One region of the Pectobacterium parmentieri genome, then DNA from elsewhere that is predicted to be linked to it. Evidence: predicted binding sites of a transcription regulator. Region 1 holds the regulator's gene; each other region holds the start of a gene.
The links. Region 1 encodes PurR, which represses purine synthesis genes. Its sites were predicted from a motif close to CANGCAAACGTTTGCNTG; they were not measured.
Positions count from the first base shown of each region.

Region 2: cvpA (colicin V production protein) is a predicted target of PurR. The motif match lies at 8,520-8,537, and genes of this name have one in related genera.
Region 3: rbsD (D-ribose pyranase) is a predicted target of PurR. The motif match lies at 7,773-7,790, and genes of this name have one in related genera.

Region 1 is NZ_CP015749.1:1,194,105-1,204,721, forward strand. It holds gene A8F97_RS05305 (L-lactate permease) at 1-926, opposite strand, end outside; tRNA gene A8F97_RS05310 (tRNA-Val) at 1,211-1,287, opposite strand; gene A8F97_RS05320 (MATE family efflux transporter) at 1,787-3,160, opposite strand; gene A8F97_RS05325 (riboflavin synthase) at 3,409-4,044, shown strand; gene cfa (cyclopropane fatty acyl phospholipid synthase) at 4,104-5,258, opposite strand; gene purR (HTH-type transcriptional repressor PurR) at 5,576-6,601, opposite strand; gene cydH (cytochrome bd-I oxidase subunit CydH) at 6,993-7,082, shown strand; gene A8F97_RS05340 (C40 family peptidase) at 7,173-8,024, opposite strand; gene A8F97_RS05345 (Grx4 family monothiol glutaredoxin) at 8,366-8,716, shown strand; gene rnt (ribonuclease T) at 8,830-9,501, opposite strand; gene gloA (lactoylglutathione lyase) at 9,661-10,068, opposite strand; gene A8F97_RS22985 (DUF1289 domain-containing protein) at 10,358-10,597, shown strand.
Region 2 is NZ_CP015749.1:2,511,874-2,522,490, forward strand. It holds gene yfcG (GSH-dependent disulfide bond oxidoreductase) at 1-122, shown strand, start outside; gene folX (dihydroneopterin triphosphate 2'-epimerase) at 246-632, shown strand; gene A8F97_RS11385 (TIGR01777 family oxidoreductase) at 839-1,744, shown strand; gene hisP (histidine ABC transporter ATP-binding protein HisP) at 2,111-2,884, opposite strand; gene A8F97_RS11395 (ABC transporter permease) at 2,899-3,615, opposite strand; gene A8F97_RS11400 (histidine ABC transporter permease HisQ) at 3,608-4,297, opposite strand; gene A8F97_RS11405 (lysine/arginine/ornithine ABC transporter substrate-binding protein) at 4,445-5,224, opposite strand; gene A8F97_RS11410 (UbiX family flavin prenyltransferase) at 5,638-6,210, opposite strand; gene purF (amidophosphoribosyltransferase) at 6,407-7,924, opposite strand; gene cvpA (colicin V production protein) at 7,946-8,446, opposite strand; gene dedD (cell division protein DedD) at 8,621-9,373, opposite strand; gene folC (bifunctional tetrahydrofolate synthase/dihydrofolate synthase) at 9,363-10,617, opposite strand, start outside.
Region 3 is NZ_CP015749.1:4,142,653-4,153,269, forward strand. It holds gene viaA (ATPase RavA stimulator ViaA) at 1-969, opposite strand, end outside; gene ravA (ATPase RavA) at 975-2,474, opposite strand; gene kup (low affinity potassium transporter Kup) at 2,811-4,679, shown strand; gene qseC (quorum sensing histidine kinase QseC) at 4,839-6,188, opposite strand; gene qseB (quorum sensing response regulator transcription factor QseB) at 6,185-6,847, opposite strand; gene A8F97_RS18805 (YgiW/YdeI family stress tolerance OB fold protein) at 7,092-7,487, shown strand; gene rbsD (D-ribose pyranase) at 7,804-8,223, shown strand; gene rbsA (ribose ABC transporter ATP-binding protein RbsA) at 8,231-9,736, shown strand; gene rbsC (ribose ABC transporter permease) at 9,744-10,617, shown strand, end outside.

The sequences.
Region 1 (10,617 bases):
ATGGCGGGGAACAGCGGCGAACACAGCAGAATAAAGGTAAAAATCAGGATATAAATCGCACAGGCGCGCAGCAGTTGACTGGCGGAATACCCTGATAGGGAAGTGCGCTGTGCACTGTCGATAAGATAGGCCGTTTCGGCCTCTTTTTTACGGCATTTTGCCATTAACGTGACAGCTATCAGGCTGACTAAGCTGCCTGCAAAAGCGGGCAATTCGGCACCAAGATGAACGGCCACAATATACTGCGGCACCAGCGTGGTTACGCCGCACACTAGCGTAATAGCGAACACGCCGCGAATGGCTTTAATTCCGCCACCGATGATTGCGATGATGACAAAAGGGAGGAGAATGTTGAATAACGCCAGTTGCAGTACAACCGTGGCGCTTAATGTGGTGACCGGGAGGTTAACCTGTTCCGCTAAAATAGAAACTGGAATGCCGACGGCACCAAAAGCGGTAGGAACGGTATTGGCGACCAGTGATGCGATGGCCGCTTTCATCGGGTTGAAGCCGAGTGCGATAAGGATGCCGATGGGGATCGCAACCGCGGTGCCATAACCCGCTGCGGCTTCGAGGAAACCACCAAAGCACCATGAGATCAGCAACACCTGAATACGTTTATCATCGCTGACACTGGCGAGGACATCCCGAAGCACATCCATGCTGCGTGTTTTTTGCATCAGGTTATAACTGTATATGGCCCCCAGAATAACGATGACAATTGGCCATAGACCTTTCAGAGCACCATAGCTTGCCGCTAACCCCAGCGTTTTTAGTGGTGTGTGCCAGAATAGGGCGGCGATCGCGACGGTTAGCGCCAGCGTAATCAGTACGGCATGGTGAATAGGTATCTTTATTTTGAGAATAAGAACAATCATGACCAACAGTGGGAAGCTACCCAGCAAAAAATATAAATAATCGTGCATAGCGGTGTCCTGACATCCTGATTTTAAAAGGTAAAAAATAAGGGATACCAACGTAGTGCTATATACACTTATATAATGCGTGGTTATTAAATAATTTTAGCTGAATCGGGTCATATGAAACAAAGAAGTGCACAAAAGGTATGAAATTAGTTACTTAATGGTTATTTTAGTTACTTAAGTGGGTGTGGTGAAAAAGATAAACTAGCCAATTGTCGTGAATGACGGTGTTTATTGCATCAAAGGATAGGGAATACACAAGGAATAAAAGAGGGGAAAACAAAAAATGGTGCGTTCAATTGGACTCGAACCAACGACCCCCACCATGTCAAGGTGGTGCTCTAACCAACTGAGCTATGAACGCATTTAGATACCGGACTGCCTGTCTGACAGCGGGGCGAATAGTAGCGAGCAAGGGGAAAACTGGCAAGAAGAAAAATGCAATTTTGTGTGCTTGCTGGTGCGATTGCTGAGCTTGTATCCATTCCGTCGTTTTTTTCGACGATACCCGCCATACTTCAAGCTGTTTGTGCGTTGGTTGCTCTTAAATACTCTGCCCATCGTGGGCCTCGCCCTAAAGGGCAGCTGCAAGCAGCGTTCAAGTCTGCTCCCGGCAGATTTGTCACCCCAGTCACATATTTGTATAAGCTCCTGGAGATGAAATGAGAGACTTCCTGTCTCTCACCGAAGGCCAGCCGTTGGCTGGTCAAATTCGTTCCCGACGAATTTGTCACTCGGTTGCCGCGTTACAAGGCCATAAATGAGCCTTGCCCTAAAGGGTCAACGCAGAGCGTTGTTCAAAACGCTAGCGTTGTGTCACGCAACTCGAATTATTTAGGGTAGAAAACAGAGTGAAACGTTATCTAGCGGGCGGCCCGCGCCAAAATTCGCGCGGCGGGCTGACGCTGAAGAAAACGAATACGCGTCACCATCATCACGGCTGCGGCTGTCAGGCCAATGATGAAACCACACCAAAATCCCGCAGGCCCCATGCGTGGCACGATGACATCCGTCAACGCCAGCAGATAGCCGCTCGGTAACCCCAATACCCAATATGCCGTAAACGTAATATAAAAAATCGAGCGGGTGTCTTTATAACCGCGCAGTATGCCACTGCCGATCGCCTGAACCGCATCGGAGATTTGATAAATGGCAGCTAACAGCATGAGCTGAGCAGCCATCGCGACTACCAGAGGATCCTGATTGTAGAGCAGGGCGATAGGCTCACGCAGTAGCGTGGTAAAAATTGCTGTGCAACTGGCTAACGCCACACCGGCCATGATACCGGTGTGCGCGGCAATGCGGGCGTTTTCAACCGACCCTTCCCCTAAACGGTGTCCGACGCGAATAGTCGTGGCGACGCCAACCGAGAGCGGGAGAACGAACATCAGTGAACTGAAATTCAGGGCGATCTGGTGACCGGCCACATCAACGACACCCAGAGGTAACACCAACAGTGCTACCACCGCAAATAGTGTAACTTCAAAAAGCAGTGCCAGCGCGATAGGTAAACCGAGGCCAAACAGTCGCTTAAGTACGGTAAAATCTGGCCGGAATGTCGGGCGATGAAGGCGGATATCGCGTAGCCAGGACGCGCGTCGGGTATAAAGCATCATCAGTAGCATCATGATCCAGTAAACCGATGCCGTAGCCACGCCGCAGCCGACGCCGCCCAGTTCGGGCATACCAAATTTACCGTGGATAAAGATATAGTTAATCGGGATGTTGATTAACAGCCCAATGAACCCAATCATCATGCCGGGATAGGTTTTGGACAGCCCTTCACACTGGCAGCGCAACACCTGATAGAACAGATAGCCGGGAACGCCCCACAGCAATGCATGCAGATAACCGATGGCTTTTGCTGCCAGTTCCGGTGAGTCGGTGCTCATTAGATTGATGGCATATTCACCCTGATATAGCACCAGCATGGTCAGCAGAGAAATGATGGCGGCCAGGAAAAACGATTGTCGCACCTGATGAGAGATGCGATCGCGACGGCCGGAACCGTTAAGCTGTGCGACAACAGGCGTTAACGCCAACAGCAGACCGTGGCCGAAAAGAATGGCGGGTAGCCAGATGGACGTCCCTACTGCGACGGCGGCCATATCGGTGGCGCTATAAGCACCTGCCATGATGGTGTCAACCACACCCATTGATGTTTGGGACACTTGCGCAATAATGACAGGAACAGCAAGCGCCGATAATTTACGCGCTTCTGTCAGATACTGTTGCACGGATACCTTCCTTGAATGACTTAATTTTGCTAGCGGGATGAATAATCTGGATATGAAAAACGTCAAGAATAAAATGAGAGCGTTATTGTAACGACTTAATAAAAGTAAACCAGCATGAAAGAGAATATATTCTTTTTGTTACGCTGCGGTTTCGATCGCGTTTAACGCGCGGTATTCCGGTTTGGTTTTCCGTGGAATATCGGGCACACTGCACAGCGTCATTTCTTTGTTTTTAAGAGGCAAGCCGCATGTTTACCGGTATTGTTCAGGGCACCGCACCTGTGGTGTCAATTGAAGAAAAATCCAATTTTCGTACTCACGTTGTTCAACTCCCCCCCGACCTGCTGCCAGGGCTCACGCTCGGTGCATCGGTGGCGCACAACGGCTGCTGCCTGACGGTGACGGCTATTGATGGCGATCGTGTCAGTTTTGATCTCATGAAAGAAACGCTGCGGCTAACGAATCTGGGGGATATTCATGAAGGCGATGTCGTGAATATTGAGCGAGCGGCGAAATTCGGTGATGAAATCGGTGGACATGTGATGTCGGGCCACATTATGTGTACGGCGGAAGTGGTTAAGATCCAGGTTTCAGAGAACAACCACCAGATTTGGTTCCGCCTGGCAGATGAAGCGCTGATGAAATACGTGCTGCACAAAGGTTTTGTCGGGATTGATGGCATCAGCCTGACGGTGGGCGAGGTGACTCGCGGGCGTTTCTGCGTGCATTTAATTCCAGAAACGTTGAATCGCACAACGCTAGGGCAGAAACGTTTGGGGAATCGCATTAATATTGAAATCGACCCACAAACTCAGGCCGTGGTGGATACCGTCGAGCGTGTGCTCGCCAGCAAGCAGGCGAGCGAACTCGGTAGCGAAGATTAAGTTTTGTGTTGCCTATTTTGTTAAACCGGATGGATGTGCTCATCCGGTTCCTCTTCTTCTCAACGCAAAACGCGTAATCCACCGTCAATGCCATTAATGCTGAAGACGACCTGCCAGAGCTGAAGATCTCTTGCTCTGAAGGCTCCGGCACACGCGTTCAGATAGTAGCTGAACATCCGACGGAAGCGGGCAGTATAGCGTGTGGAAAGCTGGGGCCATCCTTGCTGAAAGCGCGTATGCCACGCCATTAATGTGCGATCGTAATCGGTGCCGAAGTTGTGCCAGTCCTCCATCACCATGTAAGGCTCGCTTGCCTGCGCAATGTGCTGGATGGATGGAATACAGCCGTGGGGGAAGATGTATTTATGCATCCAGGGATCGTTACTATAAGAGGCCGTTTTGTTGCCCCCGATGGTATGTAACAGGAACAACCCATCTGGCTTTAGATTACGCCGCACGACGCTAAAGTAGTTGTCATAGTTGCGCGGCCCGACATGCTCAAACATGCCTACCGATACTGCGCGGTCAAATTGCCGATCGAGATCGCGGTAATCCTGTAACGCAATGATGACATCCAGCCCCTGACAGCGCTGTTGTGCCAGCGTCTGCTGTTCCCTGGAAATGGTGATGCCATACACGGAAACACCGTAGCGACGTGCCGCGAACTCAGCAAGCCCGCCCCAGCCGCAGCCGATATCCAGCAGAGACATGCCGGGCTTGAGCTGAAGTTTTTCGCAAATCAGGGTGAGCTTATCTTCCTGCGCGCATTCCAACGTTTGCGCTTGTTTCCAGTAAGCGCAGGAATATTGCATGTAAGGATCCAGCATCAGGGCAAAAAGGTCATTACCCAAATCGTAATGCCGTTCGCCGACCACTCGGGCGCGTCGGTGGGATTGTAAATTCGTGACGCGAGCGGCGGCGATCCTCATAAGATCGCGCAGACGGCGGGGGAGTGTATTCTTTAGCCCGGCGCGTAGGACGAGATGGAAAAAGATATCCAGCCGTTCACACTCCCACCATCCGTCCATATAGCTTTCACCTAATCCCAGCGAACCTTTTTGCAAGACGCGTTTAAAAAAATCAGGGTGGTTGACGCAGATATCAAAAGGGCGGGGGCCGTTAATGGCGATATCCGCCGTGGCTAACCTGTCTTGCATGATGTTGAACCAGGGCGAGGTATGGCTACGCTGTTCTTTTGCATAAGGTGTACCCATGATGTCTCCTAAATTTTTCACGTGTGAAAGTATGGAAAAACATACCTGGACAGCACTTACCGCAGCCGATGTATCGGCTGTCACCAGAGAAAAATGAAGAAGACATTTGCACATAAGCAGGTGGTTATCTGCCCATTGGCAAAAAACGCGTATCCGCTTACTTACGTGCGGCTATCGCTATTTGGGGTGTTATCAGTGAAAGTGAAACGCAGTTTTCAGTTTAAATCTGCTTCAGCCAACGTACAAGAAAATTGGCTGAAGCTGACAAGGGAAGCAGGCAGGAATTAAGAAAATCGGTCTATGTTGGATCGCCGAGGTTAGCGGCGATAATCGCGGAACGGGCCGTCGGCAACCGAGCGGCGTTCAATCAGCGTCGGATGCACTTCAATGACGTGTGCATCTTCGCGCTTGCTGGTAATCCGATCCAGCAACATAGAGAAGGCGGATTGGCCCAGACGCTCTTTCGGCTGATGGATGGTAGTCAGTGCCGGTGTAAAGAAACGCGCGTGACGCACATTGTCATAACCGATCACCGAAATGTCCTGTGGTACACGTAACCCCAATTCGTCTGCCGCACAAATGGCACCCATCGCCATGATGTCGCCACCACAGAATACGGCGGTGGGTCGCTGTTTTTGCGCGAGAATCTGATGCATGGCTTTATAACCGGATTCCGGTTCAAAATCGCCCCGCACGACCCATTCATCGCGCACGGTGATGTCGGCTTCCTTCAGGGCTTTTAAAAAGCCAAGGTAGCGCCCGTTCCCCGTGTTGCGCTCTTGTATCCCTGGGATGGCACCGATATCCCGATGGCCGCGTTCAATCAGATAGCGACCCGCCATATAGCCGCCTTCAAAGGCGTTATCGATGATGGTATCGGTGAAATCGCTGTGCATCTGCCCCCAGTCCATGACGACCATGGGAATGCTGCGATAATCTTCCAACATGCCCAAGAGTTCTGGCGGGTATTCGGCACACATGACCAGCAGGCCGTCGACGCGTTTTTGCGCCAGCATCGAGAGATAAGCGCGCTGTTTACCGATGTCGTTATGAGAATTACACAGCACCAGCGTGTAACCTTTGGCATAACAACTGTTTTCGACTGCTTCAATGATCTCAGCGAAATAGGGTGCTTCGCTGGATGTGGCCAGCAAGCCGATAGATTTAGTGTGATTAACTTTGAGGCTGCGGGCGACGGCGCTGGGCGAATAGTGCAATTCCTTGATTGCTGCCCTGACGGCTGCCTTAGTCTCTTCGGCGACGAAACGTGTTTTATTGATCACGTGCGATACGGTTGTGGTGGAAACGCCAGCACGTTTTGCCACATCTTTAATCGTTGCCATCTAAAAATGACTCCTGAACTTACCTGTTACAGACGTAAGTATATTGTTAATCGTTTGCCTACGTTTAAAGTTCTTCTTCTAAGCTAAAAAACAGGATTTCAGAAGGAGAGTGCCGAATGTTATACCGAAGGGATCTGGCTTGACGTTTTTCGACTGATACGCAGCGCTTTCATAAACAGCGGATTGTGTCCGATTTATCATGAAAGTGAAAGGGCTAATTTATACTATTAGTGACGCATTCGTCGGAGATTTTTCGCTAGAATTATGAAAGAATCATAATAACCCTATTATTTGTCGCCTTAACTGCCTAAGCAGATTCGGCTGTGAAGGGGGCGTCTTTTTTTTCAGATGAAGTTTCAGATGAAATTTGTTTGCTAATAAGGAGTGGTTTATGGATACAGATCTGAAGATGTCTTTGCTGACAACCGTCGGCTCGTTGGCTGTGATCATCGCGTTTAGTTTCATTGCGGTGTTGAACTAATCCTTCAGTGCTTTTGCGCGGGTTAGGTATTCAGACAGGTTTATGGCGAATAAACGTGTCTGAATACGCTTCTGTTCGACGAATCGTCTCTTAACGAATCGTCTGTGGTGTCACTACGCGACGCGCTCCAACATAGTGCTCCTGCCAATAATCTTCACTTAGCTTGCTGATACGAATATCTGAACCTGTACGCGGTGACTGGATAAATTTGCCTTCCCCCAGATAAACCCCGACGTGATCGGCCGCACCACGATTATTGATGCGGAAGAAGACCAGATCGCCACTTTCCAGATCACTCTTTTTAATCGGCGCGGCATCACGCAGATGGTACATTTCGTTTGCGGTGCGTGGGATTTGGATCTTAACGACATCTTTATACGCGTAATAGACCAGTCCGCTACAGTCGAATCCGGTAAAAGGAGATGAACCGCCCCAGTGGTAAGGTTTACCGATCTGGCTCATCAACTTATTCATTGCTGTCGTTTTGGCGTGCTGATAGCGTTTTTTATGTGCCGCACTCAGCGTCATCCCTTTTTCTGTGGTTGGTGGCTCTTTATCCACTTTCCCTTTGAGCGTGGCCTTCTTCAACCCGGTTTTGACTCTGGTCTGTGCGATTGTTTGCTTATCTTCTCCAGATTTCAGCTTTTTAAGGTTTTTTCTCACTAGCGCAGGTGTGTTGCCTTGCGTCCGTGATGATGCCTTTTCTGTCGATTTGTTCGCCGTGCGAGATTTGGTTTTATTGCTGACTGCGATGGGTTCTGGTTTTTTGCTTTTGATTGGCGTCGGTGATTTAGCATTACCCTTTGTTTGACGACCTTTCTTATTCGTTTCTTCAACGGTGCTTTTCTTCGGTGCAGAATGCGGGGTATGCGGCGCAGCCTGAACGATGTTCAGGGATAGGTTGCTGAAAAATAATATAAAAAGAGTAATAAATAAGCGCATAATAAAAGTGACCGAACATAATCCTTAACTCGCTCAATCCGCACAGTATTCCTGAAAACGGCGTCATAAAAAAGTGGGCACGGTCGCTTTATTCATACAGAATAGTGAAAAAACGTTAATAGTTATTTTTTCGTTTGATTTATCAGCGTTTTCTGGCGTTGATTTCATCAATGCTGAATAATCGAGATAGAAAAATAACCCTACAAAAAATGGCGTTTTTTTGTAGCCAGTGGCATCGGTACAATATCATTGAGTCAATGTCGCTGTCTTAACACTCTGACGGCGACTCATGGCTAGCGTTTTGGACGTTAGCCATCCTATAGATTTAAGGAAGCAAAAAGATGACGACACCGACAATTGAAAAAATTCAGCGCCAAATTGCTGAAAACCCGATTCTGCTGTACATGAAAGGTTCCCCAAAATTGCCAAGCTGCGGTTTTTCTGCACAGACCGTTCAGGCATTGTCTTCTTGTGGCGAACGCTTTGCTTATGTTGATATTTTACAGAACCCGGATATTCGTGCTGAGCTGCCAAAATACGCGAACTGGCCGACATTCCCACAGTTGTGGGTGGACGGCGAGCTGGTTGGCGGTTGTGATATCGTGGTTGAAATGTTTCAGCGCGGTGAACTGCAACAACTGATCAAAGAAACGGCTGATAAATACAAAGCGCAGCAGGCCGAGCAAGAGTAATGCTTTAAGCATATGTAATAACAATGCTAAGTATTGTTATGTTGTGAGCGTGAATATTCCAGCGGGTGCCTTATGGCACCCGTTGTTTTTTTACCACTAATTTTCGCGTTTTCTCAGTCTTCGGTTGACGCGTCTTCGGCAGCGTTTTCTTCCAGCGCAAGTGGCCACCCACCCAGACGTTTCCAGCGATTAACCAACTCACAGAATAATAATGCGGTCTGGTTGGTGTCATACAGCGCGGAGTGCGCCTGGCTGGAATCAAACGCAATGCCGGCGGTAATACAGGCTTTAGCCAGAACCGTCTGGCCCAGAACCAGCCCGCTGAGCGCGGCGGTATCGAACGTGGCGAAAGGGTGGAACGGGTTACGTTTCAGGCTACAACGATCCGCTGCCGCTGCCATAAAACTGTGATCGAACGTGGCATTATGCGCCACGATAATCGCGCGGTTACAGCCCTGATCTTTAATCCCTTTACGCACAACTTTGAAAATTTCGTGCAGCGCATCGTATTCGCTCACCGCGCCGCGTAGCGGATTGGTGGGATCAATACCGTTAAACGCCAGCGCTGCAGGCTCTAGAATCGCACCTTCGAATGGCTCAACATGAAAATGTAGGGTTTCATCTGGCTGTAACCAACCGTCTTGATCCATTTTTAATGTTACCGCCGCGACTTCCAGCAAGGCATCGGTTTTCGCATTAAACCCAGCGGTTTCAACATCAATCACTACCGGGTAAAACCCACGAAAACGGCCGCTCAGGGCGTTCAGATCACTTTTATCAGCCATTTGTCTCTTAATTGTCAGCAAAACGCAGCGCGCATTATTGCAAATTTTGACCGGAGATGCAGCATGCCCGTTGGCTTTCAAACGGTGGAAATAGCAGAAGACAGGAGGAATCGAAGGAGGAGAACAGGTGCCGATGCAGCACCTGTAGAATACGGGATATTAGTGACCGATGCCGTTACCGGCGTGGGCGTTCTCGATCAATTCGATTTTATAACCGTCTGGATCTTCGATGAATGCGATAACGGTAGTACCGCCTTTGACTGGGCCAGCTTCACGCGTCACATTGCCACCTGCTTTACGGATACGCTCACAGGTTGCGGCAACATCGTCAACGCCCAACGCGATATGACCATAGGCGTTGCCTAAATCATAGCTGTCGACGCCCCAGTTGTAGGTCAGTTCGATAACGGCACCTTCGCTCTCTTCGGTATAACCGACGAAAGCCAGTGTGTATTTGTATTCGGTATTTTCGCTGGTGCGTAGTACACGCATTCCCAGAATCTGGGTATAGAAATCAATAGAACGTTGTAAATCGCCAACACGCAGCATGGTATGAAGTAAACGCATAATGCCCTCGTTAAAAAAGTGCAACAAAAGGGAAGTATAGCGTTGTGGCTCTGGTGAGTCCAAGCTGTTGGGATGATGCTAAAAATGCGACACGATGGTGAGGTTTGTGTTAAAACGTACTAACCGGAGGGGTTAATTGCGCTGTAGGGGAATTTTAGGCTACCTTGCGTATAAAAAAATCGTCAGTGATTACAATGCTTATCTAATTATTTTCATTGTGACGGTCCGTTTGGGCTTGCCAGCAGTAAAGAACAGGGCTTCAATAAATAGAGTTGTCGCGGGAGGTAGTGTGCCAGAGCAACTTGAACTCTTTGTTGTCCCTAATCCGTGCCGTGGTATTTGTCAGGCGGATGACAGCGGATATTGTCGCGGTTGCTTTCGCAGCCGTAACGAACGCTTTAGTTGGAGCCAAATGAGTGATGCGCAGAAACAGGATGTGCTGCGTTTGTGTCGGCAAAGAATGAAACGGTCACAGCGTTCAGAAAAAACCGATACACCAGCAGAGTCCCATCAGCCATCGTTGTTTTAAGCCATATTGTCTTAGATGAT
Region 2 (10,617 bases), 1.3 Mb from region 1:
GGGTTGTTTCTTATGCGCGTCAGCGCATCGACCTTGATGATTACCCAGCGGTGAAGGCGTGGTATACCCGTATCAGAGAACGTCCGGCAACACAGCGAGCTTACCAGCGAGCAGAGCAGTAAAATTTTGGCGTATCTCATTCGGCCTTTGGGTATCTTCTGCTATGGTAATCAACATATTATTGTTAACAATACCCCTGACGCTGCGATTGACTCGCAGCAACAGAAGCAACAGAGGGCCGAGCAATGCCACATCCCCCTTCCGACGCCATTATTCGTATAAAAAATCTGCGGCTACGCACCTTCATCGGCATTAAAGACGAAGAAATCACGAATAAGCAGGATGTAATCATCAACGTTGTGATTCACTACCCAGCAGAGCAGGCACGTAACAGCGAGAATATCGCTGATGCGTTGAACTACCGTACTATCACCAAACATATTATTCGCCACGTAGAAGATAACCGCTTCGCTTTGCTGGAAAAATTAACGCAGGATGTACTCAACATCGCCAGCGATCACGAATGGATAACCTATGCTGAAGTAGAAATAGATAAGCCGTTTGCCCTGCGATACGCCGACTCGGTTTCCATGACCCTGCATTATCACAAGACACAAAATAATATACTCTAAATAATTCGAATTTCAGGCAGGCGGCAAGGGAAGGAATTCCGAATCACTTACTCCAGTAAGTGATTCGGGTGAGTGACAAATCTGCCAGAGGCAGATTTGAACGCTGCTTGCAGCGGCCCCAACGGGGCGAGGCTCACGCCAGTGTGCCGAGTATCGTAGCCAACACACATGAAACTTGAAGTATGACGGGTATATGGGAGCGTGCGATGCAATTACTCATAACAGGCGGAACCGGCCTTATTGGTCGCCATCTCATCCAACGATTACAACTGCTTTCCCATCACATCACGGTACTGACACGCGATCCTGAGCGCGCACGAGGTGTTCTCGGCAATCAGGTGGAATATTGGCCAACGCTGAGTAATATCACCTCGCTGAACGATTTTGATGGCGTCATCAATCTAGCCGGCGAACCTATTGCCGATAAACGCTGGACGCCACAGCAAAAGCAGCGTCTGGCACAGAGTCGCTGGAGCATCACCGAACAGCTTGCCACGCTGATTAAGGACAGCAGTGATCCCCCCGCCGTTTTTATCTCGGGATCTGCCGTCGGATACTATGGCGATCAGGGAGAAGCGCTGGTCACGGAAGAGGAATCCCCGGTTGATGAATTCACACATCACCTGTGCGCCCGCTGGGAAGCGCTGGCGCAGTCTGCAGAAAGCGATAACACGCGCGTCTGCCTGCTGCGTACCGGTATCGTTCTTTCGCCACAGGGCGGTGCGCTGGCAAAAATGCTGCCGATTTTCCGCTGCGGACTCGGCGGGCCAATGGGTTCCGGCAAGCAATATATGCCGTGGATTCATATTGATGACATGGTTAACGGCATTATCTATCTGTTGGACCAGCCGATATTGCGCGGCCCCTTCAATATGGTTGCACCCTATCCGGTTCATAATGAACAATTTTCCGCCATGCTGGCACACGTATTGGATCGCCCCGGCTTTCTGCGAGCCCCCGCTTTTGCCATCAAACTGCTGATGGGCGAAGCCTCAACGCTGGTACTGGGCGGACAGCGCGCCATCCCACAGCGGTTAGAGGCCGCTGGCTTTAATTTCCGCTTCCTTGAGCTGGAAGAAGCCTTACAGGACGTCATCAAAAAACCGGGCTGAAGTTTGATAAAATGCCCAAATATTCTGCACTTCTGGCGTAAAAATTGTGCTGAAGTGGGCGTGACCGTCGGGTGAGCCGCACGGACGCGGCGAAAGTCAGTGCCGCGTCGGGAACGCGTCACTGGCGGCCCGAATAGCGGTCAGGAACGCTGAAGGCACCGCGCAGCGGCACAATTCTCGCCCAAAAGCCAGTGGTCAAGGAGCAGCGGCAACTGAGCGCTCCTTGTCGGGCGTGTAGATAAAGTATAAGAATACTCGGTGGTTAACACGCACGAAACTTTTACACTATCCGACATAGAATTATGAAAATGCTAGAGCATGAGTACATGTTAACTGCTAGAGGCTGATAACCATCAGCCCCAAAACCTACTTCAATGCACCTGATAAAAACTGCTGCAACCGCGCACTTTTCGGGCTACCGAAGAGTTGCTCAGGCGGCCCTTCCTCTTCGATCACCCCTTGGTGCAGGAAGATAACGTGGCTGGAGACATGACGGGCAAACTCCATCTCATGCGTCACCACCACCATCGTTTTCCCCTCCTCCGCCAACTGCTGCATGATGCGCAGTACCTCACCCACCAGTTCAGGGTCGAGCGCCGACGTCGGTTCATCAAATAGCAGAACTTCTGGCTCCATCGCCAGCGCTCGCGCAATAGATACGCGCTGCTGCTGGCCCCCGGAGAGATCCGACGGGTATTTCTGTTGGGCAGAATCCGTGATCCCAACCTTATTCAGGTAGAACACTGCCCGCTCACGCGCTTCCGCTTTACTAAGCCCTAATACCTGGATCGGCGCTTCCATCACGTTCTCCAACGCGGTCATGAAGCTCCACAGGTTGAAGTGCTGAAACACCATCGTCAGGCGCGTCCGCAGCATCTGAAGCTGCTTTTTATCAAAGACCTTCAGTTGTCCGTCAGTATCACGTACCATGCGGATTTCCTGATTGCTGACGTAAATCGCCCCTTCACAGGGCTTTTCCAGAAAATTAATGCAGCGCAGTAAGGTACTTTTCCCCGACCCAGACGACCCGATAATCGAAATAACGTCCCCCGCTTTCGCCTGCAATGAGATCCCTTTAAGTACCTCATGCTGGCCATAACGTTTACGCAGTTCCGTCACCATCAATTTGTTATTCGACATGTTTTTTCCTGCGCTTAATGAGATGAACGGGTATAAAGATGACGTAACCAGCGTCGCTCTGCCCTTCTGAACAGCCCGATTAATACAAATGAGATCGCCAGATAGATCACCGCTGCGATGCCAAACGCATAAAACGGCTGGTAGGTAGCAGCATTAATATCGCGTGCGATTTTCAGAATATCCGGCACCGTCACGGTAAAAGCCAGCGCCGTCGAATGCAGCATCAGAATCACTTCGTTACTGTAGGCTGGCAGTGCAATACGCAGCGCACTCGGCAAAATAATGCAGCGATACTGCTTAAAACGAGAGAAACCGTATGCTCTGGCGGCTTCAATTTCCCCATGCGGTACAGAGCGGATTGCACCCGCGAAAATCTCTGTAGTATACGCACAGGTATTGAGCGCCAGCGCTAAAATGGCGCAGTTCAGCCCGCTGCGAAAAAAAGCGTTCAGCAGATCGGTGCCGCGCACGATTTCCAGGCTATACACGCCGGAATAGAACACCAGGAGTTGCACGTAGAGCGGCGTACCTCGGAATACATAGGTAAAGAGCCAAACCGGGAAGCTGAACCGGCGCCGCGGCGACACGCGGGCAATCGCCAGCGGCAGTGCCATCAGTCCACCGATCGCTACTGAGGAAATCAGCAGCCAGAGCGTCATCGCCAGCCCGGTTAGACGATAACCATCACTCCACAGTAGCGGTTGCCAGTATTGTTGCAGGATCTCATTCATAGTTTACTTTCTTGACTCCCTGCGAATAGTGCCGCTCCAGCCACCACAACACACCGTTAGAAACGGTGGTAAAAATCAGATACATCGCCCCGGCAACCAGTGCGAAATAAAACGGTTCGTGAGCGCCCTTGCCTGCCAGTTGCGTCGCCTTAATCACATCATTCAGGCCAAGCAATGACACCAGCGCCGTCGCTTTCAGGATCACCTGCCAGTTATTGCCGATCCCCGGTAGCGCGAAGCGCATCATGGAAGGAAACAGAATACGGCGGAATACTTTTAGAGGAGAGAAACCGAACGCCACCGCCGCTTCGATCTGTCCGCGCGGTACGGCAAGATAAGCACCACGAAAGGTTTCCGTGAAATAGGCACCGTAAATAAAGCCCAGCGTAATCACCCCTGCAGTCAAAGGATCGATATCAATCTGCTCCAGACCGATCGATTCCGTCACGCCGTTTAAGACGATTTGTAAGCCATAGAAAATCAGCAGCATCAGCACCAAATCAGGAATGCCGCGAATCAACGTGGTATAGCAAGAAAAGCCCCCTGCCAGCAGGCGGTTGGAAGACAGCTTCGCCGACGCCCCCATCAGGCCGATAACCAGCGCCAGCAGCAGCGAACTCACCGCCAACTCCAGCGTCATGATGGCACCATCCAAAATTAGCGGGGCATAGCCATAGAGCATCGATTATATCCGTTGAAATAGCGATTAATGGCACGGTGCGTTATCGATCAGAAACCCGACACGGGAGGAACGTTCCCGTGTCGTATTATCCTGCGAATCCGCTTCACAATTTACCGTGATAACGAAATGTGAATAGGGGTGACGAAATTAGCCGCCGTAGACGTCAAAATCGAAGTATTTTTTCGCGAAAGTATCGTAAGTGCCGTCTTTACGCATCGCTTCAAAGGCTTTATCCAGTGCCGCTTTCAGCTCAGTATCCGCTTTACGCAGACCCATGCCGGTACCGACACCGAAGAACTTGTCATCTTTTACTGCCGGGCCAGCAAACGCGTAGTCTTTACCCATATCGAGTTTCAGAAAACCTTCACTTGCCGCTACTTCATCCTGGAAAGCAGCATCGACGCGACCTGCGGCCAAATCTGCGTAAATCAGATCCTGATTTTGATAAGCGACAACCTCAACACCTTTTGGCTGCCAGTTCGCATTGGCAAAAGCTTCCTGCGTTGACGCCTGCAATACACCAACACGCTTGCCGCCCAGTGAAGCCAACGTTGGCTCAATATTCGCCCCTTTCTTCGCAATCAGACGAGAGTTAGCCGCATACAACTTCTCGGTGAAGGCAATTTCCTGCTGGCGTTTTTCGGTAATGGACAGAGAAGAGATGATGGCATCAATTTTTTTAGCTTTCAGGGAGGGAATTAGCGCATCAAAGTCACTTTCTACAAACGTACAGTTAGCTTCAATACGCTTGCACAACTCTTTCGCCAGATCGATATCAAACCCGACCAGTTCACCGCTGGCATTTTTGGATTCAAAAGGCGCATAGGTAGGATCGGTGCCGATTTTAATATTCTTAGGAATATCCGCCATCGCGCTGCCCGCAGCCAGAATGAGTGCCAACGGCAAAACTTTGATCAGTTTCTTCATATTGCTACCCTTATCATGAGTGATTGATGTCATGTGTCGTCAATGTCGGAACGATATATCGATTTATTGCTTTAAATATGAACGATATGAGTGCTATTTGTTTTCTACGCCGACTATTACCGTTTTCATAAGCAGTTTTCATGCCACAATGAACGTAGGGAGTCATAAAAGTCCCATGCGTAAAGCACACAGTAAATAATGATTAACCATTTGATTTAAAAATATTTTTTATAATTTTTTTTGGCGCATAACAATAAGAATAGATAACATTGGCGCGAACACAGAAACGGAAACGCACCATTTTAGTGCTTTGGTGCACAAAATTAGTGCAACACAGTAAAAGCGCACAAAAAAAGGGCAGCAAAGCTTGGCTACCCCAAAAAAGAAAATAATACGTATTGCCGTTTATCCTGCTACGACGCGCCCTGCCAGCGGGTAAAGAGATCTTTCGGCAGGTCGATATCAAACTGGTCCAGAATGCGATTCACTGTCTGATCGACAATATCCTGCACACTTTCTGGGCGATGATAAAACGCGGGAACCGGCGGCATGATTATCGCACCCAGCTCAGCGGCCGTGGTCATCAGTCGCAAATGTCCTAGATGCAGCGGCGTTTCACGCACACCCAACACCAGACGACGACGCTCCTTCAGCACCACATCGGCTGCGCGGGTCAATAAATTGTCGCTGTAGCTGTGCACAATCCCAGAGAGGGTTTTTATCGAACAGGGTAAAATCACCATCCCCGCCGTTTTAAACGACCCCGAAGAGACACTGGCAGCAATGTCACGCGTGTCATGCACCACATCAGCTAACGCTTGTACATCACGCAGGCTAAAATCTGTTTCTAACGCCAGCGTCTGACGAGCCGCCTGACTCATGATCAGGTGGGTTTCGATGCCTTCCAGCGTCTGTAACACCTGTAACAGTCGGATGCCGTAAATAACACCGCTGGCACCGGAAATCCCTATAATGAGTCGTTTCATTCTTGCTGCCTCTGGCTAGCCGCGTCAGCAGAAACGCGGAAAAATCATCTGCGCAAACTTTGCCGTATTGATTGTCGATAAGCAAGGACAAGCACCGGAACGGTGTTTTTATAGACAACCTGTTTTCTATATACAAGAAGGGGGAAGACACTTTCGCGCCCTCCCCCTTCACTAAAGCCTTACGTGAAGCTAGCCGTTAGCCTTCGTTGTGCAGTTCCAAATCTTCGACTTCATTCTGACTACGCAACGCCTTGGCGTCGTCGTTACGCAGAACTTCCAGATAATCCAGATAGCCTTGATCGACGTCCTTGGTCACGTAAATTCCGTTGAACACTGAACATTCAAACTGAACAATATCTGGGTTGTCTTCACGCGCTGCGTCGATCAGATCCTCGAGATCCTGGAATATCAGTTCATCGGCACCAATAATCTTACAGATCTCATCCACTTCGCGACCATGAGCAATCAGTTCATTAACGCTCGGCATGTCGATGCCGTACACGTTAGGGAAACGAATTTCCGGTGCCGCAGAGGCCAGATAAACACGTTTGGCTCCCGCTTCACGCGCCATTTCCACAATCTGTTCCGACGTTGTACCGCGCACGATGGAGTCATCCACCAGCAGCACGTTTTTATCACGGAACTCGGCACGGTTAGCATTCAGCTTACGACGTACAGATTTCTTACGCGCCTGCTGCCCCGGCATGATAAAGGTGCGGCCAACATAGCGGTTCTTCACGAATCCCTGACGATACGGTTTGTTAATAATGCGCGCGATTTCCAACGCAATATCACACGAGGTTTCAGGGATAGGGATCACAACATCAATATCGAGATCTTCCCACTGGCGCGCAATCTTTTCACCGAGCTTCTGACCCATGCGAACGCGTGCGCTGTAGACCGAAATTTTATCGATGAAAGAGTCTGGGCGAGCGAAGTACACATATTCGAACAGGCACGGGTTGCTCTTTGGATTTTCTGCGCACTGGCGGGTAAACAGTTGTCCTTTTTCCGTAATGTAGATCGCTTCTCCCGGCGCAACATCGCGTAAAAACTCAAAGCCCAGCGTATCCAGCGCAACACTTTCTGACGCTACCATGTATTCACTGCGGCCATCTTCCAGGTCACGTTTACCGATAACCAGCGGACGAATACCGTTAGGATCGCGGAACGCCACCATGCCATGACCGATAATCATGCCAACACAGGCATAGGCACCGCGAATTTGCTGGTGCGTTGCAGCAACAGCCGCAAAAATATTATCGGCTTCCAGCGGGTAATGTTGGAAACGATCCAACTCTCTGGCAAAAATATTCAGCAGAATTTCAGAATCAGACGTGGTGTTAACGTGACGACGCTCCTGCTCGAACAGCTTTTTACGCAGTTCGTGGGCGTTCGTCAGGTTACCGTTATGAGCCAGCGTGATGCCGAACGGAGAGTTAACATAGAAAGGCTGTGCTTCCGAAGCGCTGGAACTGCCCGCCGTCGGATAACGCACATGTCCAAGCCCCATGTTTCCCTGTAAGCGTTGCATGTGCCGCGCCTCAAACACATCTTTCACCAGGCCATTGGCCTTACGCAGGCGAAAACAATTAAAGGCATCGATGGTTACAATACCCGCAGCGTCCTGCCCACGGTGTTGCAACACCGTTAACGCGTCATAAATCGACTGGTTGACCGGTGTAAAACCGGCGATACCGACAATACCGCACATGGTGTCTTTTCCTCATCAGCGCTACCGCAGCGATAAATGCTGCGGCAAGAAACTTGACGTGCTTTGCAGGTAGTCAAAAAACCACCTGATAATATAACTGAACTGCGGGATTAACTGGGACTGCTTCCAGTCATCACTTTGTGAAAAACCGGTGAACGTATCCAGAAAGAATAGCAGTGCGGAAACGATCAGCACCCCGCGCAGCGCACCAAAACAGATGCCCAGAACGCGATCGGTGCCGGATAATCCGGTACGTTCAACCAGTGAACTAATCACATAGTTGACGATAGCTCCCACAATCAACGTTGCAATAAACAGAATGGCAATCGCAATGCCGTTACGCACCAGCTCATCATCAAAACGGGTGAAGTAAACCGCGAGATACGCGTAGTAATGACTGGCAACAAAAAAAGCACATCCCCAGGTTACTAACGACAGCGCTTCACGAACAAACCCCCGGATCAGGCTAACCAGAGCCGAAAATCCGATGATGCCAATAATGACGTAATCAACCCAAACCATGAACTATCCTAATAATGAACGATGCTACCGATAAGCCGCTACGTCATCCTGTTCGCGGCGCATTCTAACAGAAAAAGAAAACGTTTGCGTAGCGTATTTCCGCCGATTTCATCGATAGATAATCAGGCGAAAAAACCAACAATTCTTTACACCTGATTCTATTATCTATCGGTCTCAGCGAACCGAATGCGCTCGCACCTGCCCGCTTAACCCACTCAACTGTTGCAGTTCGCTCAGAGAAGATTCCAGCTTTTGCTTCGAGGCATCCGGCCCGACATAAATCCGCGTAATTTGTCCTGAAACCGGCGTTGACGGTACGGTATACGCGCGATAGCCAGAGAGACGCAGCTTAGCGACAATCTCGTTCACCTTATCCGCATTTTTCAGCGCACCAAGCTGCACAATATAGGCCTGTCCGACAGGCGCTTGCTGCGTCGGTTGCGTTTCAGGCTTCACTTCCGGTTTCGGCTCTGGTTTAGGTTCAGGCTTCGGTTTCACTTCTGGCTTGGGCTCAGGTTTTGGCTGAGGCTTCGGCGTCACAGGCGTTGGCGTCTGAATTGGTGGACGCTCAACCACCACTGGCGGTGCCGTCATGGCTGGCGTATTCGTGCCTGAGCGAGGCGACGATGGTGGCGTGGACGTTTCAGGTGCCTTGGATTCAGGTAATTTAGCTTCCGGCGTTTCGGCTTCCGGGCTGTTCTGCATCGCCGCTCCCGCCCCTTCCGGTGGCTGGCTCGGCAACGACGGGTTCAGCGCAGGCAGCGATTCCATCTCATTGCTGTCGCCCGGTTTCGGGATCAGCGGAATCGAGGCAAACTCATCTTCGTAGTGCTTTTTCTTACCATCCAATAGGCCAGGTAAGACGATCACGCCCAGCGCGACCAGAATGACCGTGCCAACCAATCGATTCTGAAATTTACTCGCCATTCGCCTTCTCCTCATCCAGCGCTTCCATCACATGCGCTACCGTATGAAAAGATCCACACACAATGACGATATCCTGTTCTGTCGCTTCAGACATCGCCTGCTGCCAGGCAGTAACAACATTGGGGAACGACTGGCTGCACGTCAGATGCTCGGCAATCTGCTGCGCCGTTGCGCCACGCGGCCCTTCCAATGGCGCGCAATACCACTCATCCACCAACGGCGTTAAGTAGGCCAGCGTACCCGCGATATCTTTATCCGCCAGCATACCGACCACCGCACGTATTTTTCCGGTTTTTGGCAACGTAGCCAAACGATTTGCCAGATACGCCGCCGCATGAGGGTTATGTGCAACATCAAGAATCAACAACGGTGATTGCTGCACGACCTGAAAACGGCCCGGTAATGCCGCACGCTGTAAGCCTTGACGAATCGCCTCTTCGCTCACATTCAGTGAAGAATAGTGCAGTGCAGCCAATGCCGTAGCGGCGTTCGGCAGCGGAACATTGGGTAAGGGTAAACGCGACAATTCACGCTGTTTATCCTGCCAACTCCACGTCTCACGCTGAACTGAAAATTCCCAGTCTCGACCGCGCCGACGCAGGTGTGCGCCTTTCTCAGCAGCAACATCGGCAATGGTTCCTGGCATATCCGGCTCACCAACGACTGCGGGTCTATCCTGTCGGAATATCCCAGCTTTCTCACGACCGATGCTCTCCCGATCATTACCGAGCCAGTCGGTATGGTCGATCGCAATGCTGGTGACCACAGAGACATCCGCATCCACAATATTGGTGGCATCCAGACGCCCGCCTAATCCCACTTCCAGAATGACGACATCCAGATTCGCTTGTTTGAAGAGTTGCAGCGCCGACAGCGTACCGAATTCAAAATAGGTGAGCGATACCGCCCCCCTTCCTGCTTCGATATCCGCAAACGCTTGAGTATGCTGCGCTTCAGGCAATTCGTTGCCTTGAATACGCACCCGCTCGGTATAGCGAACAAGATGAGGTGAACTGTACACGCCAACCCGCAGGCCTGCGGCCAACAGAATAGATTCCAGCGTACAGCAGGTGGTTCCTTTGCCGTTCGTCCCCGCGACGGTGAAAACCGTGGCAGCAGGCTGTAGCAGTTGAAGATGTTCAGCAACCTGCTTAACGCGTTCCAGACCTAAATCAATGGCCTGAGCGTGCAGATGTTCAAGATAATGAAGCCACGTAACCAAAGGTGACGTGGCTTGAGGTATT
Region 3 (10,617 bases), 2.1 Mb from region 1:
CGGCTGCTGTTCGTTTTGTTGGTGAACCACTGGCCGCTCGGTGATTTTCTCACGCCAGCTCTCCCCTTGTAAGCGATAGGTCAGTAGCCGGTGTTCCAACAGACGACGATAAAATTCGTATTCCAGTTCACTGATGCCCAGCGTTGCCAGCTCAGTGGGCATCAGACGCAAAATATCATCGCTCTGATGCACGCCGCTCACCTGCTCGGGCACGGTGGCGGGTTCCCGTACTCTTACCCGGAAGGCTTCTTGTGGCGCTTCCTGGGTGAGGATGGATTTGGTTTCCCGGCTGCGGCCCAAGCGTTCCGCCAGTTTTTGCAATGCGGGCTGACGTTGCAGGAAAGCGCCGAAATCCAGTAGAGAGCGGGGATCGGTGTGAATACGCTGTGCGGCGCTGAGATCCCAGAGCCGTCCGGCCGCGTTTTCATTTTCCGCTAAAATCGGCTCGAGTTTACCGCTAAGGGTCAGGCGCTGTTGCAATTCATCCAGCAGAATTTCCCGCTCCTGATCCATCAATTGCTGATGCAGTGAAATGGTTTGCAGTGTCAGACTCAGCCGCCAGCGCTGAAGAAAGAGCGCATGGAGCCCACTCGTTACCTTCTGCCCTAAAGTTCTCTCTGGAGAGGTAATAAGCTGTGAGGCCTGTGTCAAAAACGGTGATTCCACGTTGTTCAGCGTATCCATAATCGCGGGCAGGCGTGTCTGAAATGCCTGGTTGTCGATCGATTGTGAACGTTGGTAGCAGCTAAATTCTTTTTCCAGCTCTGGCGGCACCTGCGTGGTGCGCAAGCGCTGCTTTAAGGTTTCTTTCCAGTGAGGGAGGTCGTTGAGTAACGCGGATTTCAGGCTGGGATATTTTTCAAAGAAGAAAGCGAGCTGCGGTGTCGCCAGCAGCGTGACGACAAGATCGTCCAACAACTCGTTTTCATCAATAGACAGCAGCATTTCCAGTGATTCCAGCGTGATCATCTGCGTTAGTCCTGTTGCTCTGATTGCTGGATCTGCTCGGCAATCTGTTGCAGGCTGGCTTCTATTTTAGCCAGCCACTCACTAGGGGCGAACAGGCAAGGCTGATGCTGACTGAACAAGCGACGCTGCTCGCGCAGTTGCATGTTCAGTTTTTCATACTCATCGGTAATTTCGGCAGGAAGCGCACAGTCACGTTTTTCCGGCAGAGAAAGAATAGAGGATTGCAGGCTGATATCGCGGATAGTCAGGTGCTGGCGATCGTCCACCAGCAGATCGAGACGTTGGGTAAAACCAATACCGTTGAGCTTACCCCGGATTTCCCCGCCTTTTTGCAGCCAGCCTTGTAAGGCGCTCTTTTCAATGATCAGGTGGTTGACTTCAATATCGTGCAGGATCAACGGGCGTTGCAGCACGAGATCCAATGTTTCAGCCGCGATCGTGTCAGGTAAGGTGTAATGGAATTTTCGGCCCAGAAAGTGCCCCTGTTTCTCTACCGAAAATGCCTGTAATTCACTTTGTTCGCGCTGGTATTGTTGACGCTTGGTATTCACCTGCTGAAGACGGAACAGCAGGCTTTTTTGCTGATAGGCATGCTCGGTAATCAATAACTCAAGCTGGCGTTCGATGAGCATCAGTGTGCTTTGGTCATGCCAGAGGCAGTCCTTCAGCAGAATAATATCAACGGGGGTAATGGCATCCCGACCGCAGAAAAAGGCGCTGGCCTGAAGCAGGCGCAGGGCTTTCTTCCAGCGTCGATCGGAAATGTAGGGTGCTTGTTCCAGCCTATCTAACTGTTGACGCAGCGTGTAAATCAGTTCGAAGCCCGCTTCCGGCAATGCGACGTGATCAATGTCTTTCTGCCACTGTTGATACTCTTCATTGCTGACGCTGAGCGCTGGAGGTACGGGGTTATCGCGATCGTTGCTGGTATTCACGAGCAGCGCCCGGAAATTTTGCTTTTCCTGCACGCGATCGAGCCATAGGCGGATGAGCATTCGGTCGTAAAGCGCTTCCAAACCGCCATCTGCCTCAGGCAGTTCATTCGAGGCTGCGACCAGCAGGCGCATGGGGATAGTGTCTTCGCTGTTGCCATTACGGAAACGTCGTTCGTTAATGGCCGTCAGTAGGGTATTCAAAATAGCGGGACCCGCTTTCCAGATTTCATCCAGAAACACGATCTCGGCTTCTGGCAGATAACCTGCCGTCAGGCGTTGGTAGCGGCCTTCATCTTTCAGTGCCTGAATGGACAGGGGACCAAACACTTCTTCCGGGGTGGAAAAGCGGGTCATCAGGTACTCAAATGCGTTCGCATGACGAAACGCGAACTTAAGACGCCGGGCGATCATACTTTTGGCTATACCTGGTGGCCCCAGCAGAAAAACACTTTCTCCGCTCAGTGCGGCCAGCAGACAGAGGCGAATAGCATGCTGTCTTTCGTAGAGCCCATGTTCTAGCGCATGGCTGAGACGAGAAATTCTTTCAGCCAATGCCGCAGTTTGACGCATAATTAATCCGTTAGTCCCATGATGTGATGTACTGAAATCGTTTATTTTTGAATCCGACTGCTTTATTGAAAGTAGTGCATCAGAAAAAACCTACTTTCAGAAAGACAATAGTAATAATAAACGGCAGATCACAGATTTTTATTAGAATACTTTTACGGATTATTACACCCTAAAGGGGTAGGTAAGCAATAAACCACCTTTTACAGGATGTTTCGTGTACGAGGGCTCACACAATAAAAATGGGTTTTTACCCTGATTTGTGCATACTGTGCTCTTTTGGACGAGTTGCTGTGAATGATGCGCTTCGCGGACTGATTAATAACAGAAGATAGGTTTATGAGCTCAGAACATAAACGTTCGCTCCCGGCTGTCACGCTGGCGGCCATCGGGGTGGTTTATGGAGATATAGGAACCAGCCCTCTTTATACGTTAAGGGAATGTTTATCCGGGCAGTTTGGTTTTGGGGTCGAGCCTGATTCGGTCTTTGGCTTTCTTTCACTGATCTTTTGGCTGTTAGTCCTCGTGGTTTCGCTGAAATATCTCACCTATGTGATGCGTGCCGATAACGCAGGCGAAGGTGGGATTCTCACCCTCATGTCGTTAGCCGGGCGCAATACCTCCGATCGCATGACGTCCGTGCTGGTCATTATGGGGTTGATCGGCGGCAGCTTCTTCTATGGGGAAGTCGTCATCACGCCAGCCATCTCGGTGATGTCGGCGATGGAAGGGCTGGAAATCGCCGCGCCGTCGATGGACAGTTATATCGTCCCGCTCTCGATTGTCGTTCTGACATTACTGTTTATCATTCAAAAACACGGTACTGGCAGCGTCGGTAAGCTGTTTGCACCCGTGATGCTGATTTGGTTTTTGACGCTCGGCGTACTGGGTGCGCGCAGCATTATCGCTAGCCCGGAAGTCTTGCAGGCGTTGAATCCGATGTATGCCGTTCGCTTCTTTATCGAATACAAAGCGGTGTCGTTCTTTGCGCTGGGCGCGGTGGTGTTGGCGATTACCGGTGTCGAGGCGCTGTATGCCGATATGGGCCACTTCGGTAAATTCCCGATTCGTCTGGCGTGGTTTACGGTAGTGCTGCCGTCGTTGGTATTAAATTACTTCGGGCAGGGTGCGCTGCTGTTAAAAGACCCGGAAGCCATCAAAAACCCGTTCTTTCTGTTGGCGCCAGATTGGGCATTAATACCACTGATGATACTGGCGACTCTGGCGACGATTATTGCCTCACAGGCAGTGATTTCAGGCGTTTTCTCCCTGACGCGTCAGGCAGTGCGGCTGGGTTATTTGCCGCCGATGCGTATCGTACACACGTCAGATATGGAATCCGGTCAGATTTATATTCCTGCCATTAACTGGATGCTTTATATCGCGGTCGTCATCGTGATTGTTAGCTTTGAGCATTCGAGCAGCCTGGCTGCGGCTTACGGTATTGCGGTAACGGGCACGATGGTGATTACCAGCATTCTGTTCTGTACGGTCGCGGTGAAGAACTGGCTTTGGAATCGCTATCTGGCATGGGTTTTGTTGGCGGGTTTGCTGATGATTGACCTGCCAATGTTTTTGGCAAACGTGGTCAAGATCTTGTCCGGCGGTTGGCTGCCGCTGGCGCTGGGCATGGTGATGTTTATTATCATGACGACATGGAAAAGTGAGCGTTTCAGGTTACTGCGTCGGTTGCATGAGCATGGTAACTCGCTGGATGCCATGATTGCCTCGCTGGAGAAATCGCCACCGACACGGGTTCCTGGTACGGCAGTGTATTTCTCGCGTGCGACTCGTGTGATCCCGTTCGCGTTGCTGCATAACCTCAAACACAACAAAATCCTGCACGAACGGGTGGTGCTGTTGACCATGCGAACGGAAGATGCTCCTTATGTGCTGAATGCCCGCCGCGTGACGGTTGAACAGCTTTCTCCAACATTTTGGCGCGTGATCGCCAGCTATGGCTGGCGTGAAACGCCGGATGTAGAAGAGGTCTTTCAGCGCTGTTGGCAGGATGGGTTAACCTGCCAGATGATGGAAACATCTTTCTTTATGTCCAATGAATCGCTGATTATCGGTGAGCGTCCATGGTATCTGCGCTTGCGCGGTAAGCTGTTCATGATGCTCAGCCGCAATGCGCTACGGGCGGCGGATCAGTTTGAAATACCGCCAAACAGACTGATCGAGCTAGGGATACAGGTCGAGATTTAAGTGATCTCTCTGTACTCGCTATCACTAACACGTATGCAGCGACTCGTTGTTGGTTATTAGGGAAACACGGGGATGAGGTTCCCGCAGGGATACCTCGCCCCGTGGTCGACCGTATATCTCGATCTTATCCCAACACCTTAACGTAACATCCTACAGCTTCTACCAATTCACCGACACAATCAGCCCGCCTCCGGGCTGGTTGGTGAAAGCAACCCGCATGTGATGCAGCGCGGCGATATTGTTCACGATGGAAATTCCCAGACCGCTGCCAGATTTTTCCTGCCCTGGTGGGCGATAAAAACGCTCGCCGATTCTTGCCAGCGCTTCATCGCTGATGCCCGGCCCGTTATCGGCTACTTTAAAGCCGCGTCCTGTCAGCGTCAGACTGACCGTTCCCCCTGCATTGCTGTAGCGAATGGCGTTATCTAACAGATTGCGCACCAGCAGGGTCAGCAGCAGTGGATGACCTTGCCGAATAACTGGGGTATCCGGTAAATCCAGCGTCAGTTCAATATCTGCGGTTTGTGCCGTGTGGTAATGCGCGATGGCGGCCTGTTGCAGTAATTCATTGAACTGAACGGGCTGCATTCCCTCGGGATGTGATTCTGCATCCAGCCGCGACAGCGTCAGGAGTTGATCTACCAGCCGGGTGGCGCGATCGATACCTTTATCCAGATTCATTAATGCATGGCGACGCATGGCCTCATCGTCATGCGCTAGCTGAGCGACTTCGGTTTGAACTTTCAGGGCCGCCAGCGGGCTACGCAATTCATGAGCCGCATCAGAGGTAAAACGGCGTTCGCGAAGCAACATATCGCTGATGCGGGAAAACAGGAGGTTCAGCGCGTTGACCAGTGGGCGGACTTCTTGTGGGATATGCTGTGTCGCCAGCGATGTGCTGTCGTCGGGGGAGCGCTGCTGAAGTTCGGCGGTAATGCGTTTTAGCGGCGAGAGTTCACGTGTCACCAGCCAGAACAGCAGTGCCAGCATGATCGGCAGGGCGAACAGCCAGGGCATCAGGTTGGTTTTCACAATATCTAGTGTCATATCCTGACGGTATTCCCATTCCTGACCCACTGCAATCACGTAACGATTATCCTCTGTCGTCAGCCAGACGATACGCCATGCGTCGTTATCATCGCGCAGTTTGCCGTCGGTGAAGCCGTTGCGTGTAGCGTCAAAAATGAAATCTTTGCCGTTTTCACCATCGTTCAACACCATTTTTCCATCGTGGGTAAAAATGGCGAAAGCCAGCGCATCATCATCCTGTTTACCTCGGTTTTTATGTACCAGGCTTTTGGTCTTGGGCAGAGATGCTGGCTGGATTCGCAATTCATCGGGATTCATGGTGGCCAGACGTTTGGCAAACAGCATTTGCTGGGTATCAAATAGTTCATTGATGTTATGGCGCGTTTGAGACCACGCAAGCAGACTGGCTACACCCCAGCACATTACTGTCAGCAGCGTAAAACCCGCAACCAGGCGTAAACGCAGGCTGAGTCGGTTCATGGTGCGTCCCCCAGAATATAGCCAATGCCATGCACGGTACGGATAAACCCGCTGCCCAGCTTTTTGCGCAGGTGGTGGATATGTACTTCGACCGCATTGCTGGAGACATCATCGTCCCACCCATAGAGCTTTTCTTCTAACTGCGCACGGGTGAGTACACGGTTTGGATTGAGCAAAAACAGTTCCAGCAGCGCCAGTTCGCGGGATTTTAGTATCAACGGCTCGCAGTTAAGCGTGACGCTCCGCGAGCCCGGTTCAAGGGAAACCGAACCGTGCGTTAATTCAGGTTGGAGCTGACCGTGACGGCGGCGAATCAGTGCCTGTAGACGAGCGGCAACTTCCGTCAGTGCAAAGGGCTTACATAAATAATCATCGGCACCCTGTTGCAACCCTTCCACGCGCTGTTCCAGCGCATCACGGGCGGTCAGAATCAGTACCGGTTCGTCATGTCCAGCCTGACGCCACTGGCGTAGGATATCCATCCCATCCATACCCGGCAGGCTGAGATCGAGCACCACTGCATCATAAGGTGCGGCCTTCAATGCGGCGGCACCCGCTTTACCTTCCGTAAACCAGTCAATAGTAAAGCCCAGTTTGGTCAACCCAGCTTTTAGGCCATCACCGATCAGGCGATCGTCTTCGATTAACAATATTCTCATGGCCGCCTCGCAGGGAATGTGTCGCTGTCGCATTTACGCCGTTCCCGGTTTTATACGAAATCGTTGGGCGGCGTGTACAGGAAAAATCGCTGAAATCGGGCGATTTCAGCAATATAAAAAAATAAAAATGCAAAGGATGACTCCTTAAGATTCTGTTAAGAACGGTTTGTTTTAATCCTTCTCGAAAACCGATTACTCCCGCAGGCTAACTGCGAAACGACAGGCAAAATAAGGAAGGAATACGATGAAAAAAGCAGCGGCGTTATTCGCCATTACCGCTCTGGTTTCTGCCCCCGTATTTGCTGCACAAAGCGGCGGTGGTTTCGTCAACCCGGAAACGCCTGCGGTTGGCACACATAAAGGGGGATTCCTCGATCCACAGAATTCCCTCACGACGGTAGCTAAGGCTAAAGATCTGCGTGATGACAGTTGGGTTACGCTGAGTGGCAATATTGAAAAACGGATTGGTGATGAGAACTATCTGTTCCGCGACTCGACGGGAACAATAGAAGTTGAAATCGACCATAAGCGTTGGAATGGCCAGATGGTTTCACCCACGGATAAAGTGGAAATTCAGGGTGAGTTGGATAAAGATTTCAATTCCGTCGAGCTGGATGTGAAGCAGATTCGTAAACTCTAAGGCGTTATTCTCAATTATCAAGTGGCGGGCGATTGCCTGCCCTTTCTCTATTTACCAACCACTATCTCCGTCATTTTTCACGTTGGCTACATTGATTCACCCAGGTAATCGACGTGATTAAGCTCACCAAGACACCTTTCTTTGCCATCTTCCTGAAACCTGAGTTATCTAGGTTAGATAACCACATTCTGTTGTCTTTATTTTTTGTTAGCGAAACGTTTCGATGGTGATCACATTTTTTTTATTTCTTCGTTGCCTTTCTCTCTTCTTTTTCTAGAATATTATCAGCGAAACGTTTCGCTGGTGGGGTGAGAAGATGAAAAAAGCAGCACTATTGAATTCAGATATTTCTTCCGTGATTGCTCGACTGGGGCACACCGATAGTCTTGTTATTGGTGATGCTGGTTTACCGATTCCAGAAACGACGACCCGTATCGATCTGGCGTTGACGCACAATGTGCCAACGTTTTTGCAGGTGGTTAATGTTGTCACCAGTGAAATGCAGGTCGAGGCCGCTATTCTGGCGGAAGAGATGATTGAAAAGAACCCCGCGGTCCATGACGCATTACTCGATCAATTGAAGCAACTTGAACAACATCAGGGAAACTCAATTGCATTGCACTATGTCAGCCATGAAGAATTTAAAACCCAAAGCGGTAAAAGCCGGGCCATCATTCGCAGCGGAGAGTGCTCTCCGTATGCCAATGTCATCCTTTGTGCTGGCGTAACGTTCTGAGGTATCAATGCAACCTTTACTGCAACTGCAAGGCATCACGAAATCGTTTCCGGGCGTTAAAGCGCTTTCCGGTGCGGCACTCAATGTCTACCCGGGAAAAGTGATGGCGCTGGTGGGCGAGAACGGTGCGGGCAAGTCCACCATGATGAAAGTCCTGACCGGGATCTACCGTAAAGATGCCGGCAGCATCCATTTTCTGGGGCAAGAGGTGGATTTCAACGGGCCGAAAGCGTCTCAGGAAGCAGGTATCGGTATTATCCATCAGGAACTTAACCTGATCCCCCAACTGACGATTGCCGAGAATATCTTCCTCGGTCGTGAATTTACCAACCGTTTCGGTCGTATCGACTGGAACAAGATGTATGCGGAAGCGGATAAACTGCTGAAGCGCCTTAATTTGCGCTACGACAGTCGCCGTATGGTGGGGGATTTATCGATTGGCGATCAGCAAATGGTGGAAATTGCCAAAGTGCTGAGCTTTGAATCGAAAGTCATCATCATGGACGAACCCACCGATGCCCTGACGGATACTGAAACCGCGTCGTTATTCAGTGTGATCAAAGAGCTGCAATCTCAGGGATGTGGCATCGTCTATATTTCCCACCGTTTGAAAGAAATCTTCGAAATCTGCAATGACATTACCGTTTTCCGTGATGGTCAGTTTATCGGCGAGCGTCCGGTAAGCGACTTACAGGAAGACACGCTGATTGAAATGATGGTGGGACGCAAGCTGGAAGATCAGTACCCACGCTCGAATAAAGCGCCGGGAGACGTTCGCCTTAAGGTGCAGAACCTGTCTGGGCCTGGTGTCGACAGCGTCAACTTTACGGTGCGAAAAGGTGAAATACTGGGGGTCGCAGGGCTGATGGGCGCGGGCCGTACTGAACTGATGAAGATTCTCTACGGTGCATTGCCGCGCACTAGCGGCAATGTGACGCTTGATGGCCGCGACGTGGTAACGCGTAAACCGCAGGATGGTTTGGCGAACGGCATCGTTTACATTTCTGAAGATCGCAAGCGAGATGGTCTGGTGCTGGGCATGTCGGTAAAAGAAAACATGTCGTTAACTGCGCTGCGCTATTTCAGCCATGCTGGCGGTCGTCTCAAACACGCCGAAGAACAGTTGGCGGTCGCCGACTTTATTCGCCTGTTCAACGTTAAAACGCCTTCTATGGCGCAGCCTATCGGCCTGCTTTCCGGCGGTAATCAGCAAAAAGTGGCGATTGCCCGTGGCCTGATGACGCGCCCGAATGTCTTGATCCTTGATGAGCCGACGCGTGGCGTTGACGTGGGAGCGAAGAAAGAAATTTATCAGTTAATTAATCAATTCAAAGAAGAAGGGTTGAGCATCATATTGGTGTCATCCGAAATGCCCGAAGTCTTGGGAATGAGCGATCGCATCATTGTGATGCATGAAGGGCGCTTAAGCGGTGATTTCCCGATTGAGCAAGCAACCCAGGAAGCACTGATGGCTGCGGCCGTTGGTAAGCAATACGGCGCAAAGCAGGAGTAAGTCAGACATGAGTTCTCAATCTATCGCGGCAAAACGCTGGTTTAGCAAAGAGTGGTTACTGGAGCAGAAATCGCTGATCGCGCTCCTGATCCTGATTGCGGTTGTTTCCGCCATGAGCCCTAACTTTTTCACCCTGAATAACCTGTTCAATATTCTCCAGCAGACATCGGTGAACGCCATTATGGCCGTCGGTATGACGCTGGTGATCCTGACCTCGGGAATCGATTTGTCGGTAGGTTCACTGCTGGCGCTGACGGGTGCTGTAGCGGCTTCCATCGTTGGGCTTGAAGTGAATGCGCTGGTGGCCGTATTTGGCGCACTAGCATTGGGTGCGCTGATTGGTGCAGGCACGGGTGTCATTGTTTCCAAAGGCAAAGTGCAGGCATTTATCGCTACGCTGGTCATGATGCTGTTACTGCGCGGTGTAACGATGGTTTATACCAACGGTAGCCCGGTGAATACCGGTTTTTCCGATGTGGCAGATGCTTTTGGCTGGTTTGGTATCGGTCGCCCGTTGGGTATTCCGACGCCAATCTGGATCATGGCTATCGTCTTCGCTGCGACGTGGTACATGCTGCACCATACGCGTCTGGGGCGCTATATCTATGCGCTTGGCGGTAATGAATCCGCAACCCGCTTATCCGGTATCAGCGTTGATAAAATCAAGATTATTGTCTATTCCCTGTGTGGGCTGTTGTCTGCCCTGGCGGGAATTATCGAAGTTGCACGTTTGTCCTCTGCACAGCCTACCGCGGGTACAGGGTATGAACTGGATGCCATCGCGGCGGTGGTATTGGGCGGCACCAGTCTGGCAGGAGGCAAGGGGCGTATTGTTGGCACGTTGATCGGCGCACTTATCCTTGGTTTCCTCAACAACGGAC